DNA from 3 places in the Duganella rhizosphaerae genome. Region 2 is predicted to be linked to each of the others. Evidence: predicted binding sites of a transcription regulator. Region 2 holds the regulator's gene; each other region holds the start of a gene.
The links. The regulator NrdR, encoded in region 2, represses ribonucleotide reductase genes. The targets are predictions, from matches to a motif close to CACNANATNTNGTG.
Positions count from the first base shown of each region.

Region 1: the regulator NrdR is predicted to act here: its motif matches at 2,278-2,291, upstream of RUGAMON1_RS08995 (ribonucleoside-diphosphate reductase subunit alpha).
Region 3: the regulator NrdR is predicted to act here: its motif matches at 2,687-2,700, upstream of RUGAMON1_RS20005 (ribonucleoside triphosphate reductase).

Region 1 covers NZ_BPWK01000003.1:384,351-388,658, reverse strand. The annotation lists gene RUGAMON1_RS09010 (sensor histidine kinase) at 1-43, shown strand, start outside; gene RUGAMON1_RS09005 (sigma-54-dependent transcriptional regulator) at 56-1,564, shown strand; gene ampD (1,6-anhydro-N-acetylmuramyl-L-alanine amidase AmpD) at 1,561-2,196, shown strand; gene RUGAMON1_RS08995 (ribonucleoside-diphosphate reductase subunit alpha) at 2,466-4,308, shown strand, end outside.
Region 2 covers NZ_BPWK01000010.1:106,875-111,182, reverse strand. The annotation lists gene RUGAMON1_RS21125 (PilW family protein) at 1-791, opposite strand, end outside; gene pilV (type IV pilus modification protein PilV) at 788-1,342, opposite strand; gene nrdR (transcriptional regulator NrdR) at 1,459-1,929, opposite strand; gene glyA (serine hydroxymethyltransferase) at 1,986-3,233, opposite strand; ZMP/ZTP riboswitch at 3,332-3,457, opposite strand; gene RUGAMON1_RS21105 (SDR family oxidoreductase) at 3,622-4,308, shown strand, end outside.
Region 3 covers NZ_BPWK01000009.1:112,993-117,300, forward strand. The annotation lists gene RUGAMON1_RS19980 (formylglycine-generating enzyme family protein) at 1-265, shown strand, start outside; gene RUGAMON1_RS19985 (SCO family protein) at 262-846, shown strand; gene RUGAMON1_RS19990 (nuclear transport factor 2 family protein) at 853-1,266, opposite strand; gene RUGAMON1_RS19995 (dihydrofolate reductase family protein) at 1,421-2,065, opposite strand; gene RUGAMON1_RS20000 (GNAT family N-acetyltransferase) at 2,046-2,489, opposite strand; gene RUGAMON1_RS20005 (ribonucleoside triphosphate reductase) at 2,745-4,308, shown strand, end outside.

The DNA.
Region 1 (4,308 bases), on a different contig from region 2:
CGGGCGATTTGTAATCACCTTCGCCCATCCGGCGCAGACGTAGAAAGGCTGTTTGATGAGTGCTAGAGGTTCCCAACGCGCGCCTCGCGTGCTGGTCGTCGACGATGAGGCCGACCTGCGCGAGCTGCTGGAACTGACCCTGCTGAAAATGGGGCTGGACGTCGACAGCGCCGCCACCTTGGCGCAGGCGCGCGGCCTGCTGGCCACGCCGGAACGCGAGTACCAGCTGGTGCTGACCGACATGCGCCTGCCCGACGGCCTGGGGCTGGAGCTGGTGCGCGAAGTGAGCGCCGCATATAAGAACACGCCGATCGCGGTGGTGACGGCCTTCGGCAGCGCCGACAACGCCGTCATCGCGCTCAAGGCCGGCGCCTTCGACTACATCTCCAAGCCGGTGGCGCTGGACCAGTTGCGGGTGATGGTGCAGTCGGCGCTGCGACTGAACGCCGAACCGCCGGGCGAAGCGCTCAGCACCGAGCCGCCGGCCAGCCGGTTGAAGGGCGAATCGGCCGTGATCCAGGCGCTGCGCGCGCAGATCGCGCGGCTGGCGCGCTCGATGGCGCCGATCGCCATCAACGGCGAATCGGGCAGCGGCAAGGAGCTGGCCGCGCGCGAGATTCACGCCCAGAGTTCGCGCAACGGCAAGCCTTTCATCGCCGTCAACTGCGGCGCCATCCCCGAGGCGCTGATGGAGGCCGAGTTCTTCGGCTACCGCAAGGGCGCTTTCACCGGCGCGGCCGATGAGCGGGACGGCTTCTTCCAGGCGGCCAACGGCGGCACCTTGATGCTCGACGAAGTGGCCGACCTGCCGCTGGCGATGCAGGTCAAGCTGCTGCGCGCGATCCAGGAGCGGCGCGTGCGCAAGATCGGCGCCACCGCCGAGGAACCGGTCGACGTGCGCATCATCAGCGCGACCCACAAGAACCTGGCGCAGTGCGTGGAGCAGGGCAGCTTCCGCCAGGATCTGTTCTACCGCCTGAACGTGATTGAACTGAGCCTGCCGCCGCTGCGCGAACGGCTCGACGACCTGGCCGTGCTGACCGGCGCCATCCTGGAGCGGCTGGGCACCTTCGAGCACAAGGTGCTGCTGGGCGAGGGCGTGCTCGATGCGCTGCGCGGCTACTCCTTCCCCGGCAATGTGCGCGAGCTGGAAAACATCCTGGAACGGGCGCTGGCCTTCGCCAACGACGGCGTGATCGAAGTGGCCGACCTGGCGTTGAAGGGCGCGCGCATGGTCGAGGCGATCGTGCCGCTGCCGACACCCGCGCTGCCGGCGCCATACATGGCCGTCACCGAAGCCGCCGCGCTGGACGTGGCGCCGTTGCCGACGCCGCAGCCGGCCGAGCCGGCGCCGTCCGCCGCCGGCACGCTGCCGCTGCCGCACCTGGACGCGCTGCCCAGCAGCCTGCCCGACTACCTGAACCAGATCGAGCGCGACATCATCCTGCGGGCGCTGGCGCAGACCCAGTTCAACCGTACCCAGGCCGCCCAGCTGCTGGGCATCAGCTTCCGCCAGCTGCGCTACCAGATGCAGAAGCTGAACATCCAGGAGCCGGAGGCGTGAGGCCGCCGGAACTGGGCGCCGACGGCTGGTGGCTGCCGGCGCGGCGCTACGACAGCCCCCATGCCGACTGCCGTCCCGACCCGGCCGACATCACGCTGCTGGTGGTCCATAACATCTCGCTGCCGGGCGGCTGTTACGGCGGCCCGCACGTGTCCGACCTGTTCAGCGGCCGCTTGGACTATAATACTGACCCCTCGTTCGCGGACCTGCGGGGGCTGAAAGTGTCGAGCCACTTCTTCATCCGCCGTGACGGCCGCGTGGTGCAGTATGTTTCTGCCAACGAGCGGGCCTGGCACGCGGGGCTGTCGGCCTTCCAGGGGCGGGAGAAGTGCAACGACTATTCGATCGGCGTGGAGCTGGAAGGCACGGACGACAGCGGCTTCGAGCCGGCCCAGTACCAGGCGCTGGCGGCGCTGACGCTGGCGCTGCAAACGCGCTATCCGCTGACCGATGTGCAGGGTCATGAACACATCGCGCCGGGCCGGAAAACCGACCCGGGACCGTTGTTCGATTGGGAATGTTATCGGAAAATCTGGCAGACTTTGCTTAATCAAAAGGCACCGGATGAGCTCGCGTTAGTGGGTGCTAGCGCCGGACTACGCTTCGCAAAAGGGCTTCCGCAAAGTCAATAGAAAAATTGCCGTAAACCTCAAAATTTCCACTTGTCTTAGCCTGACCTGACCACTACAATCAGTGTATCGATTCACACCAATCACTAGATATAGTAGTTCTCATGACACTGGTTCTTAAACTATTTACAAGCCGACAAGGCCAGTTCACCACCCATTTTATTGCAGTTTAACCAGCCAGGCAGGTTTTGGCCGGTCGCTTCATTTTGGCCTTTTTTCATACAACATTACGTCGCGCAGCACTGACTGCACGCTGTTATCGGGGAGCTTAAATGCAATCTACTCAAGACATCACCATCAATCCAGCGCTGGTACCAGCAGCCGCTGCGAGCACCGCCAGCAGCCCGGTCACGGCCGCCAGCGACCTCGGTGACTACCGCATCATCCGCCGTAACGGCGCGGTCGTCGCGTTTGAACCGTCGAAAATCGCCATCGCCGTGACCAAGGCTTTTTTGGCCGTTAACGGCGGCCAGGGCGCAGCTTCGGCGCGCGTGCGCGAATTGGTAGAACAGCTGACCGCCAGCGTGGTCACCGCATTGGTGCGCCGCCAGCCATCGGGCGGCACCTTCCACATCGAAGACGTGCAAGACCAGGTTGAACTGGCGCTGATGCGCTCCGGCGAACACGATGTCGCCCGCGCCTACGTGCTGTATCGCGCCAAGCATATGGAAGAGCGCCGCGCCGCCAAGGAAGCGCAAGGCGCCACCGCCGCGATCGAAGCGCCGCAAATCCACGTGCTGGAAAACGGCGAGCGCAAGCCGCTGGAAATGGACCGCGTCACCGGCCTGATTAACGCCGCCTGCATCGGCCTGGAAAAGCACGTCGACGCCGACGCCATCCTGGCCGAGACGCTGAAGAACCTGTACGACGGCGTGCCGGTCGAAGAGCTGCACAAGTCCGCCATCCTGGCCGCCCGCGCGCTGATGGAAAAAGATCCGGCTTACTCGCAAGTGACGGCCCGCATCCTGCTGCACACGATCCGCAAGGAAGTCTTCGGCAAGGAAGTCGCGCAGGGCGCGGCAGCAGCCGAATACGTGACCTACTTCCCGCAATACATCGCCAAGGGTATCGCCAACGAACTGCTGGACGTCAAACTGGCCGAGTTCGACCTGGCCCGCCTGTCCAAGGCGCTGGTCGCCGACCGCGATCTGCAGTTCGGCTACATCGGCCTGCAAACCCTGTACGACCGCTACTTCCTGCACGTGCGTGACGTCCGCATCGAAATGCCGCAGGCCTTCTACATGCGCGTCGCCATGGGCCTGGCCCTGAACGAAAGCGACCGCGAAGCGCGCGCCATCGAGTTCTACAACCTGCTGTCGACCTTCGACTTCATGTCGTCGACGCCGACGCTGTTCAACTCGGGCACCCTGCGTTCGCAGCTGTCGTCGTGCTACCTGACCACCGTGTCGGACGACCTGGAAGGCATCTACGACGCCATCAAGGAAAACGCCCTGCTGGCCAAGTTCGCCGGCGGCCTGGGTAACGACTGGACCCCGGTGCGCGCACTGGGCGCCCACATCAAGGGCACCAACGGCAAATCGCAAGGCGTGGTGCCGTTCCTGAAAGTGGTCAACGACACCGCCGTCGCGGTCAACCAGGGCGGCAAGCGCAAGGGCGCGGTGTGCGCCTACCTGGAAACCTGGCACATGGACATCGAAGAGTTCCTGGACCTGCGCAAGAACACCGGCGACGACCGCCGCCGCACCCACGACATGAACACCGCCAACTGGATCCCGGACATGTTCATGAAGCGCGTGATGGAAAAAGGCGACTGGACCCTGTTCTCGCCATCCGATACGCCTGACCTGCACGACCTGGTCGGCAAGGCCTTCGAAAAAGCCTACCTGGGCTACGAAGCCAAGGCCGCCGCCGGCGAAATCCGCGTGTTCAAGAAGATCGCCGCGCTGGACCTGTGGCGCAAGATGCTGTCGATGCTGTTCGAAACCGGCCACCCATGGATCACCTTCAAGGACCCATGCAACATCCGTTCGCCACAGTCGCACGTCGGCATGGTCCACAGCTCCAACCTGTGCACCGAGATCACGCTCAACACCGGTCCTGACGAAATCGCCGTCTGCAACCTGGGTTCGGTCAACATGCCAGCCCATATGAAAG
Region 2 (4,308 bases):
GCGCGCGTATTGCTCTCGCCGTGCAGCAGCAGGGCCACCCTGACGCTGCACACGCGCTTCCAGAAGGTCTTGCGATGGAAATCGCGCAAGCGCTCGGCGGGCGTGGCGCCGGTCAGCACCAGCGCGGCATCCATCGCATTGATGTTGCTGGCGTTGACATACGCATTGGGAATGCCGTCGGCCGGCGTATCGGTATCGAGCCCATACAGCACTTGAAAGGAATCGACGCCGCGCACGATGGCGTCCGCGCCCCAGCCGGAGGCGCCGCGGTATTTGCAGCGCAGTTCGGCCTCGCCAGCGCCGTCGTCGGCGACGTAGAAGATGCTCCAGCCGCGCGCATCGGCCGCGTCGGGAACGGCGACGCCGAAGCCCGCGCAATTGAGGCTGGAACCGTCGCCATTGCCGCCCACGCCGGAACCGGAAAAGCGCAGGGCCAGCACATCGCTGCCGTGCGCCACCGCCGGCAACGTCGCCGAGATATCCGCGCCGCCCCGGCTGATGCTGCGCGCGTCCAGCCCGGCGATGGACGCCGGCGCATCGGTGTCCAGTTCCACCGGCGCGGCCTTGCTGTCCCAGTTGACATAAGCGCCCTGCCGTATCGCCCGCGCCATGATGTCGAGCGCATGGCGGCCACCGTCGTTGAGCCCGGCGTTGTCGCTGTGATTGCGGTAATTGCTGCCGGCCGACAGCAGCAGGCCGCTGGCCAACAGGGTCACGATCAAGCCCAGCGCTACCGCGATGACGAACTCGACCACGGTCCATCCGCGCGCGCTCATAGCATTGCCGCTCATCGCGTTGCTCCAACCGCCACGGCGACGGCCGGCGCGAATGCGCCGCCGGCGTCCTTGCGCGGCGTACCGTCGGGATTCTTGCCGCGCCATCCCACCTTGACCACCACCGGCGCGCCCGCAGCGCCGCCGCAAGTCCAGCCGGGCTTGACGCTGCCGTCGCGGCAGACCTGTATGCGGCCCGCAGGCAGATGCTGGCTGACCTGCACTTTCGCTTCGTACAGGTCGAACATTGCCAGCTGCGCGCTGTCGCACGCGCCGCCGTAGCATAGGGCCGACGGCGCCGGCGGATCGGGTTCGGCCAGCGCATCGTAGTCCAGCATCAGATAGGGATTGGCGCCATCGGCCAGGTGCATTTGCGCGGCGTTGGCGCGCATGCGTTCGGCCAGGCCGGCCGCCACGTAGGTCGCCTGCGACAGCAACGCGGCTTGATGCCGCATGCGCAGGGCCGTCAACTGCATCGCCACGCCGCCGACGATGCCGACCGCCAGCAACAGCACGGCGATCAGGATTTCCAGCAGCGTAAAGCCGTGCATCAAGGCGCGTGTGCGCATGGCACACCTCCGCAAGTCGACAAGGACAGTGCTAGAAGTTAGCAGCGACGACTGTAGAGGATATGAGGTGTATCAAAGGTGCGTCAGCCGTAGGCCGGTCGCCAACGAACCGGAAACTAAGCCTTACGCGGCTTGCGTTCCTGTCCGACTTCGGCGATCGCGTCCTGGAACTCGGCCAGGTCTTCGAAGTTTTTATAGACCGACGCAAAACGGATATACGCGATCTTGTCGAGGCGCTTCAGTTCCTGCATCACCAGCTCGCCGATGTAGCCCGTGTCGACTTCGCGCTGGCCGCTGGTCAGCAGTTTTTCTTCGATCGACAGTATCGCCGCGTCAACGGCGGGCGCCGCCACGGGACGTTTGCGCAAGGCCAGCGTCAGGCTGCCGCGCAGCTTAGCGGCCGCATACTCGGTGCGGCTGCCGTTCTTCTTGACCACATACGGCATCACCAGTTCGATGCGCTCATACGTGGTAAATCGTTTATCGCATTTTCCGCAGCGCCGGCGCCGGCGTATGGAATCCCCTTCCTCGGATACACGCGTATCGAGAACCTGGGTATCTTCATGCTGGCAAAACGGACATTTCATATTGGCGCTATTCGGTGACGCGACACCGGCACAGGCCGGCGTCGCGGTACTACAGATTACTTGGCGTAGACAGGGAACTTGTCAGCCAGAACCTTCACGGCCGCTTTCACGCGCTCGATGGTCGCTGCGTCGTGCGGGTTGTCCAGCACGTCGGCGATCAGGTTGCCGACTTGTTCCGCTTCCGCTTCCTTGAAGCCACGGGTGGTGAAGGCAGGCGAACCCAGGCGGATGCCGGAAGTCACGAATGGCTTCTGCGGATCGTTAGGGATGCCGTTCTTGTTGCAGGTCATGTGAGCCGCACCCAGGATCGCTTCCGCTTCCTTGCCGGTCAGGTTCTTAGGACGCAGGTCCACCAGCATCACGTGCGACTCGGTGCCGCCGGAAACGATACGCAGGCCACGCTTGATCAGGGTCTTGGCCAGCACGTCGGCGTTGATGACGACTTGTTGCTGGTAAGCCTTGAACTCAGGCGTCAGCGCTTCCTTGAACGCCACTGCCTTGCCGGCGATGACGTGCATCAGCGGGCCGCCCTGGATACCTGGGAAGATAGCCGAGTTGATGGCTTTCTCGTGCTCGGCCTTCATCAGGATGATGCCGCCGCGTGGGCCGCGCAGCGATTTGTGCGTGGTCGAGGTGACGAAGTCGGCGTGCGGCACCGGGTTAGGATACAGGCCGGCGGCGATCAGGCCGGCGTAGTGCGCCATGTCGACCATGAAGTAAGCGCCAACGGCCTTGGCGACGGCGGCGAAACGCTCGAAGTCGATCTTTTTCGAGAACGCCGAGGCGCCGGCGATGATCAGCTTAGGCTTGTGTTCCTTGGCCAGCGCTTCCATGGCGACGTAGTCGATGTCTTCTTCGGCGGTCAGGCCGTAGGAGACGACGTTGAACCACTTGCCGGACATATTCAGCGGCATGCCGTGGGTCAGGTGGCCGCCTTCGGCCAGCGACATGCCCATGATGGTGTCGCCTGGTTTCAGCACGGCGAAGAACACGCCCTGGTTGGCTTGCGAACCCGAGTTAGGCTGCACGTTGGCCGCTTCCGCGCCGAACAGCTGCTTGACACGGTCGATCGCCAGTTGCTCGACGACGTCGACGTACTCGCAACCGCCGTAGTAGCGCTTGCCTGGGTAGCCTTCGGCGTATTTATTGGTCAGCTGCGAACCTTGCGCTTCCATGACGGCCGGCGAGGTGTAGTTTTCCGACGCGATCAGTTCGATGTGATCGTGCTGACGGGTGTTTTCTTTTTGAATTGCGCCGAACAATTCCGGGTCAACGTTGGCGAGGGTGTGATCTTTTGCGAACATGTAAAAACTCCAAATGAATTGAGTAACTTGTTACTGGCAGGTTGGATCGAATGAGGGAAGCCGATAGCGGACAGGCAGCCTCTTCGTGCATTTCCATCGATGGCTGCCCAGGCGAACGGCTGATGAAATCTCACGTTTCCCGGTGGATGCCCACCTTTCGCTGACCGGTCGCCACGCACCAAAATGGTGATGACCGGAGCTTTTCGCCAGTTACGTGAGACGTAATGGAAGCCTGATTGTAATTTATGCGCCAGTTTTGAGCAAGGAAATCATTGCTTAAAATACAATCTTATGCCGATTTTGATAGCAGAGATAAGCCATACTGCCATTTCGGCTACACTTGACCATCGTTTCCACTCCTCTTACACATTAACCGCAAGGATAGAACATGATCGTCTTCATCACCGGCGCCACCGCCGGCTTCGGCGCCGCCATGGCCCGCACTTTCGTCCAGAACGGCCACAAGGTCCTGATCAGCGGCCGCCGCGCCGACCGCCTGGAAGCGCTGTCGGCCGAACTGGGCGCCGCCGCCCGCCCAGTCGTGCTGGATGTGACCGACAAAGCCTCGATCAAGAGCGCGCTGGACGGCCTGCCGGCCGAGTGGTCGCAGATCGACGTGCTGGTCAACAATGCCGGCCTGGCGCTGGGCGTCACGCCGGCGCACGAATCGTCGCTGGAGGACTGGGACACCATGATCGCCACCAATTGCAGCGGCCTGGTCGCCATGACCCGCGCCATCCTGCCGGGCATGGTGGCGCGCGGCAGCGGCACCGTCATCAACCTCGGTTCGGTGGCCGGCGACACGCCTTACCCGGGCGGCAATGTGTACGGCGCCACCAAGGCCTTCGTCGAGCAGTTCACGCTCAACCTGCGCGCCGACCTGGTGGGCACCGGCGTGCGCGCCACCAACCTGGCGCCCGGCCTGTGCGGCGGCACTGAGTTCTCCAACGTCCGCCTGAAGGGCAACGACGCGGCCGCGGCCAAGGTCTACGAAGGCACCGAGCCGCTGACGCCGGAAGACATCGCCAACACCGCCTACTGGATCGCCACCCTGCCTGCCCACATCAACATCAAC
Region 3 (4,308 bases), on a different contig from region 2:
CATCCACGACCTGCACGGGCTGGTGTGGGAGTGGGTCGAAGACTACAGCGGCCTGTTCGTCAATGCCGACAGCCGCGCCAGCGGCGATCAAAAACTGCTCGATTATTGCGGCGGCGCCGCGGTGTCGCTGGCCGACCGCCGCAACTACGCCGTGCTGATGCGCTTGGCCCTGCTGTCCGCGATGGAAGCGCGGCAGGACGGCGCCAACTTGGGATTCCGCTGTGCGCGCGATCCCGCCCCCCAAATTCAAGAAAGCAAGCCATGAACTATATTTTCTCCCTGCGCCGCGCCGTCCTGGCCGCCGCGCTGCTGCTCCCGCTGTGCGCCTGGACGGCTCTGGCCGCCGCGCTGCCCGGCAACTCCATCTACCGCCTCGACGCCACGCTGACCGACGCAACCGGCCAGCACTTCGCCTTGCACGACATGGCGGGCACGCCGGTGCTGGTCACCATGTTCTACGGCGACTGCCATGCGGCCTGCCCGGTGATCATCGAGACGCTCAAGCGCACGGTGGCCGCGCTGGGGCCGGATGGCAAGCGCTTGCGGGTGCTGATGATCAGTCTCGATCCGCACCATGACACACCGGCCTCGCTGTCCGGCCTGCTGAAGATGCACCAGCTCGATCCGGCGCAGTTCCGCTTGGTGACAGCCGACGGCGACAGCCAGACGCGCGCACTGGCGGCCACGTTGAACATCAAGTATCGGCGGCTGGAGAACGGCGAAATCAACCACACCACCCGCATCGCCCTGCTCGACGCCCAAGGCACGGTGCAGGTGGACAGCACCCGGCTCGATGCCGAGCCGGATCCGGTGTTCGTCAAGCGGGTGGCTGCGTTGATCCGGTAAGGAATTTTACTCGGCCAACCGTTCGGGGATCGCCTTGAGCCGGTAATGTTCGTGGAAGAACAGATCGGCCTTGTGCTGGTCCGAGCAGAAATTGGTCACTTCCTTGATTTTCCCATGCTCGAATCTAAAGACCAGGCACCAGGTCAAGTCGAGGCCACTGCCGGCGGTGCTCCATCCCCGGTGGTGATCGATGACGTAGTCGCCTTGCTCTGCGATCGCGAATGGTTCGGCCTGAAATTCAGCTTTCCCAAGCTGATCGAAGAAAGCCAGCACCTCTTTGATACCGTGCTTCTCGCCGGCGAGGGGGTGATGGCCTGGAATACGCCAGACGATGTCTTCCGCCATGACGTCGCTGACCGCAGCGACATTCTTGCTTGCATATGCTTCGAAAAACGCGCCTATCTTTTGAAGGTTCGACATGAAATACTTCCTTGTGAGTGATGTAATCTCTGCCTGGAACGGGCGCCACGCCTGACGCCCCCGATCCGGTCGGGCCGGAACCATTCGTCAAACAACTATTATCAAAATGGCGACATTGACTTTAACGCATTCACAAATTTTCCGCTATCCCAACTCAACGGCGCCGGAGCACGACATGGGTCGCCTTCTCCGTTCCCACGTACTCGACGCACTCATATCCCAGAGCCCGCAGGTCCGCGCCCTCGAACAAACGCTCACCACTGCCCAGCAGAATCGGCGAGATCGCGATATGCAGTTCGTCGATAAGCCCCTCTTGAAGATACTGTCGGATCACGTCGGCCCCGCCGCCAATGCGCACGTCCTTGCCGTTCGCGGCTTCGCGGGCCAGCTCCAGCGCTTCGTGTATGCCGCCCGTGACGAAGTGGAACGTCGTGCCGCCTTCCATCTGGATAGATGGACGAGCATGATGGGTCAAGACAAAAACCGGGACGTGGTACGGCGGGTTATCGCCCCACCAGCCATTCCAACTCAGATCGGGCCAGGGCCCGCGAACCGGTCCGAACATGTTCCGCCCCAAAATCCAAGCGCCGATGTTCTTGAATCCCCGTGCGGCAAAATCGTCGTCGACACCGGTCGTGCCATCGCCGGCACCATGGGCCTGCTGGAACGTGCGGGTTGGAATGAACCACTGGTGTAGCTCCTTCCCACCCACGCCGAGCGGTTCATTGAGATCCTGATTCGGCCCGGCCCCATAGCCGTCTATAGAAATCGTGAAACTTTCAACTCGAACTCGTGTCATTTTGATTCTCCATTAAATGGTCGTTCCGATGTTGCATGCCTGGCGCGTCGTCTGGCCGCCTGGCAAACCCACAATGTACATAGAAATCAGCCTTGCCCTTGGCGCAGAACAGCTGGATGTCATGAATCCCCGCAGCCCGACACCGCGCAACCAATGCGTTAATCAATTCCTCGCCCAGACCGCGGCGCTGATAGTCAGGATGGACAATCATCTCCGTAATGAAGGCATGGAGCTTGCCATCCGAAATGACGCGAGCGAACCCCATCAACTGGTCTGCATCATATGCGGCAAATGAAGCCCACGATGCCTGCAACGACGCTCCATAAAATTCGTCGCTCCGTTCGAGCGGTCCCCAACCAGTGGTGTCATAAAGCGCTTTAAACGCGGTAGCGTCTGGTGTCTCTGTAGAAAAAGTAAAGGCCATCTAGTTATTCTCATTAATTTTCTTGGTCATGTAAAACCTCCGCACTTGCCATGGCAGCGAGACCGGATTACATAGGTTACATCAAGTGAACGGATACCGATATTTCGAGTATCGGCACGCGATACAAAATCACTGGCACAGGCACAAAGGCAATCCAGATCAAGGAATTGCAAAGTCGCTCTGACTTTCATTGACGACACCATATCTAGTGCTTAACCTATTAAAACCAACTAGATATGGGATCAAGGAGCACGCATGCAAAGATTAATTCACACCCAGATCATCAAGCGCGACGGCAGCGAGCAAGCCTTCACGTCGGCCAAGATCGAAGCCGCCTTATTGAAGGCCGGCCGCGCCAGCGGCGAGTTCGACCTGCCCGAGGCGCGCCACCTGGCCGAGTGCGCGCTACTGCACCTGTCGTCGCTGCGCCAGGAGGACCGGCTGACGGTCGAACTGATACAGGACACCGCCGAACGCGTGCTGTACGACGCCGGCTACCGCCAGACCTTGCGCAGTTACGTGGTCTACCGCGAACAGCACGCCACGCTGCGCCAGGACCGCCACGCGCTGGTCGACGTTGCCGCCTCCATCAACGAATACCTGGAGCGCCAGGACTGGCGCGTCAACGCCAACGCCAACCAGGGCTATTCGCTGGGCGGGCTGATCCTCAACGTCTCGGGCAAGGTCATCGCCAACTACTGGCTCAGCCACGTCTACCCGCCCGCCATCGGCGCGGCCCACCGCGAGGCCGACCTGCACATCCACGACCTCGACATGCTGGCCGGCTACTGCGCCGGCTGGTCGCTGCGCACCCTGCTCAACGAAGGCTTGAACGGCGTGCCGGGCAAGGTGGAGTCCAGTCCGCCGCGCCACATGTCGAGCGCGATCGGGCAGATCGTCAACTTCCTCGGCACGCTGCAAAACGAATGGGCCGGCGCGCAAGCCTTCAGCTCCTTCGACACCTACATGGCGCCGTTCGTGCGCAAGGACCGCCTCGGCTACGACGAGGTCAAGCAATACATGCAGGAGCTGATCTACAACCTCAACGTGCCGTCGCGCTGGGGCACGCAGACGCCGTTCACCAACCTGACCTTCGACTGGGTCTGCCCGGAAGACCTGCGCGAACAAATCCCCCGCATCGCCGGCGAGGACATGCCGTTCGCCTACGGAGAATTGCAGGCCGAGATGGACCTGATCAACCGCGCCTACATCGAGATCATGATGACCGGCGACGCCAAGGGCCGCGCCTTCACCTTCCCCATCCCGACCTACAACATCACCGAGGATTTCGACTGGGACAGCCCGAACGCCGAACGCCTGTTCGAGATGACGGCGCGCTACGGCCTGCCCTACTTCCAGAACTTCATCAACTCCGAGCTCAAGCCGAACATGATACGGTCGATGTGCTGCCGCCTGCAGCTCGACCTGCGCGAGCTGCTCAAGCGCGGCAACGGCCTGTTCGGTTCGGCCGAGCAGACCGGTTCGCTGGGCGTGGTGACCATCAACTGCGCCCGCCTCGGCTATCTGCACCGCGGCGACGAGGCCGGCCTGCTGGCGGCGCTGGACCGGCTGCTGGAACTGGGCCGCGACAGCCTGGAGATCAAGCGCAAGGTGATCCAGCGCCACATGGACAACGGCCTGTTCCCGTACACCAAGCGCTACCTGGGCACGCTGCGCAACCACTTCTCCACCCTGGGCGTGAACGGCATCAACGAAATGGTGCGCAATTTCGATCCCAGCGGAGAGCACGACATCACCAGCGACTGGGGCCGCGCGCTGGCGCTGCGCCTGCTCGACCACGTGCGCGCGCGCATGGTCG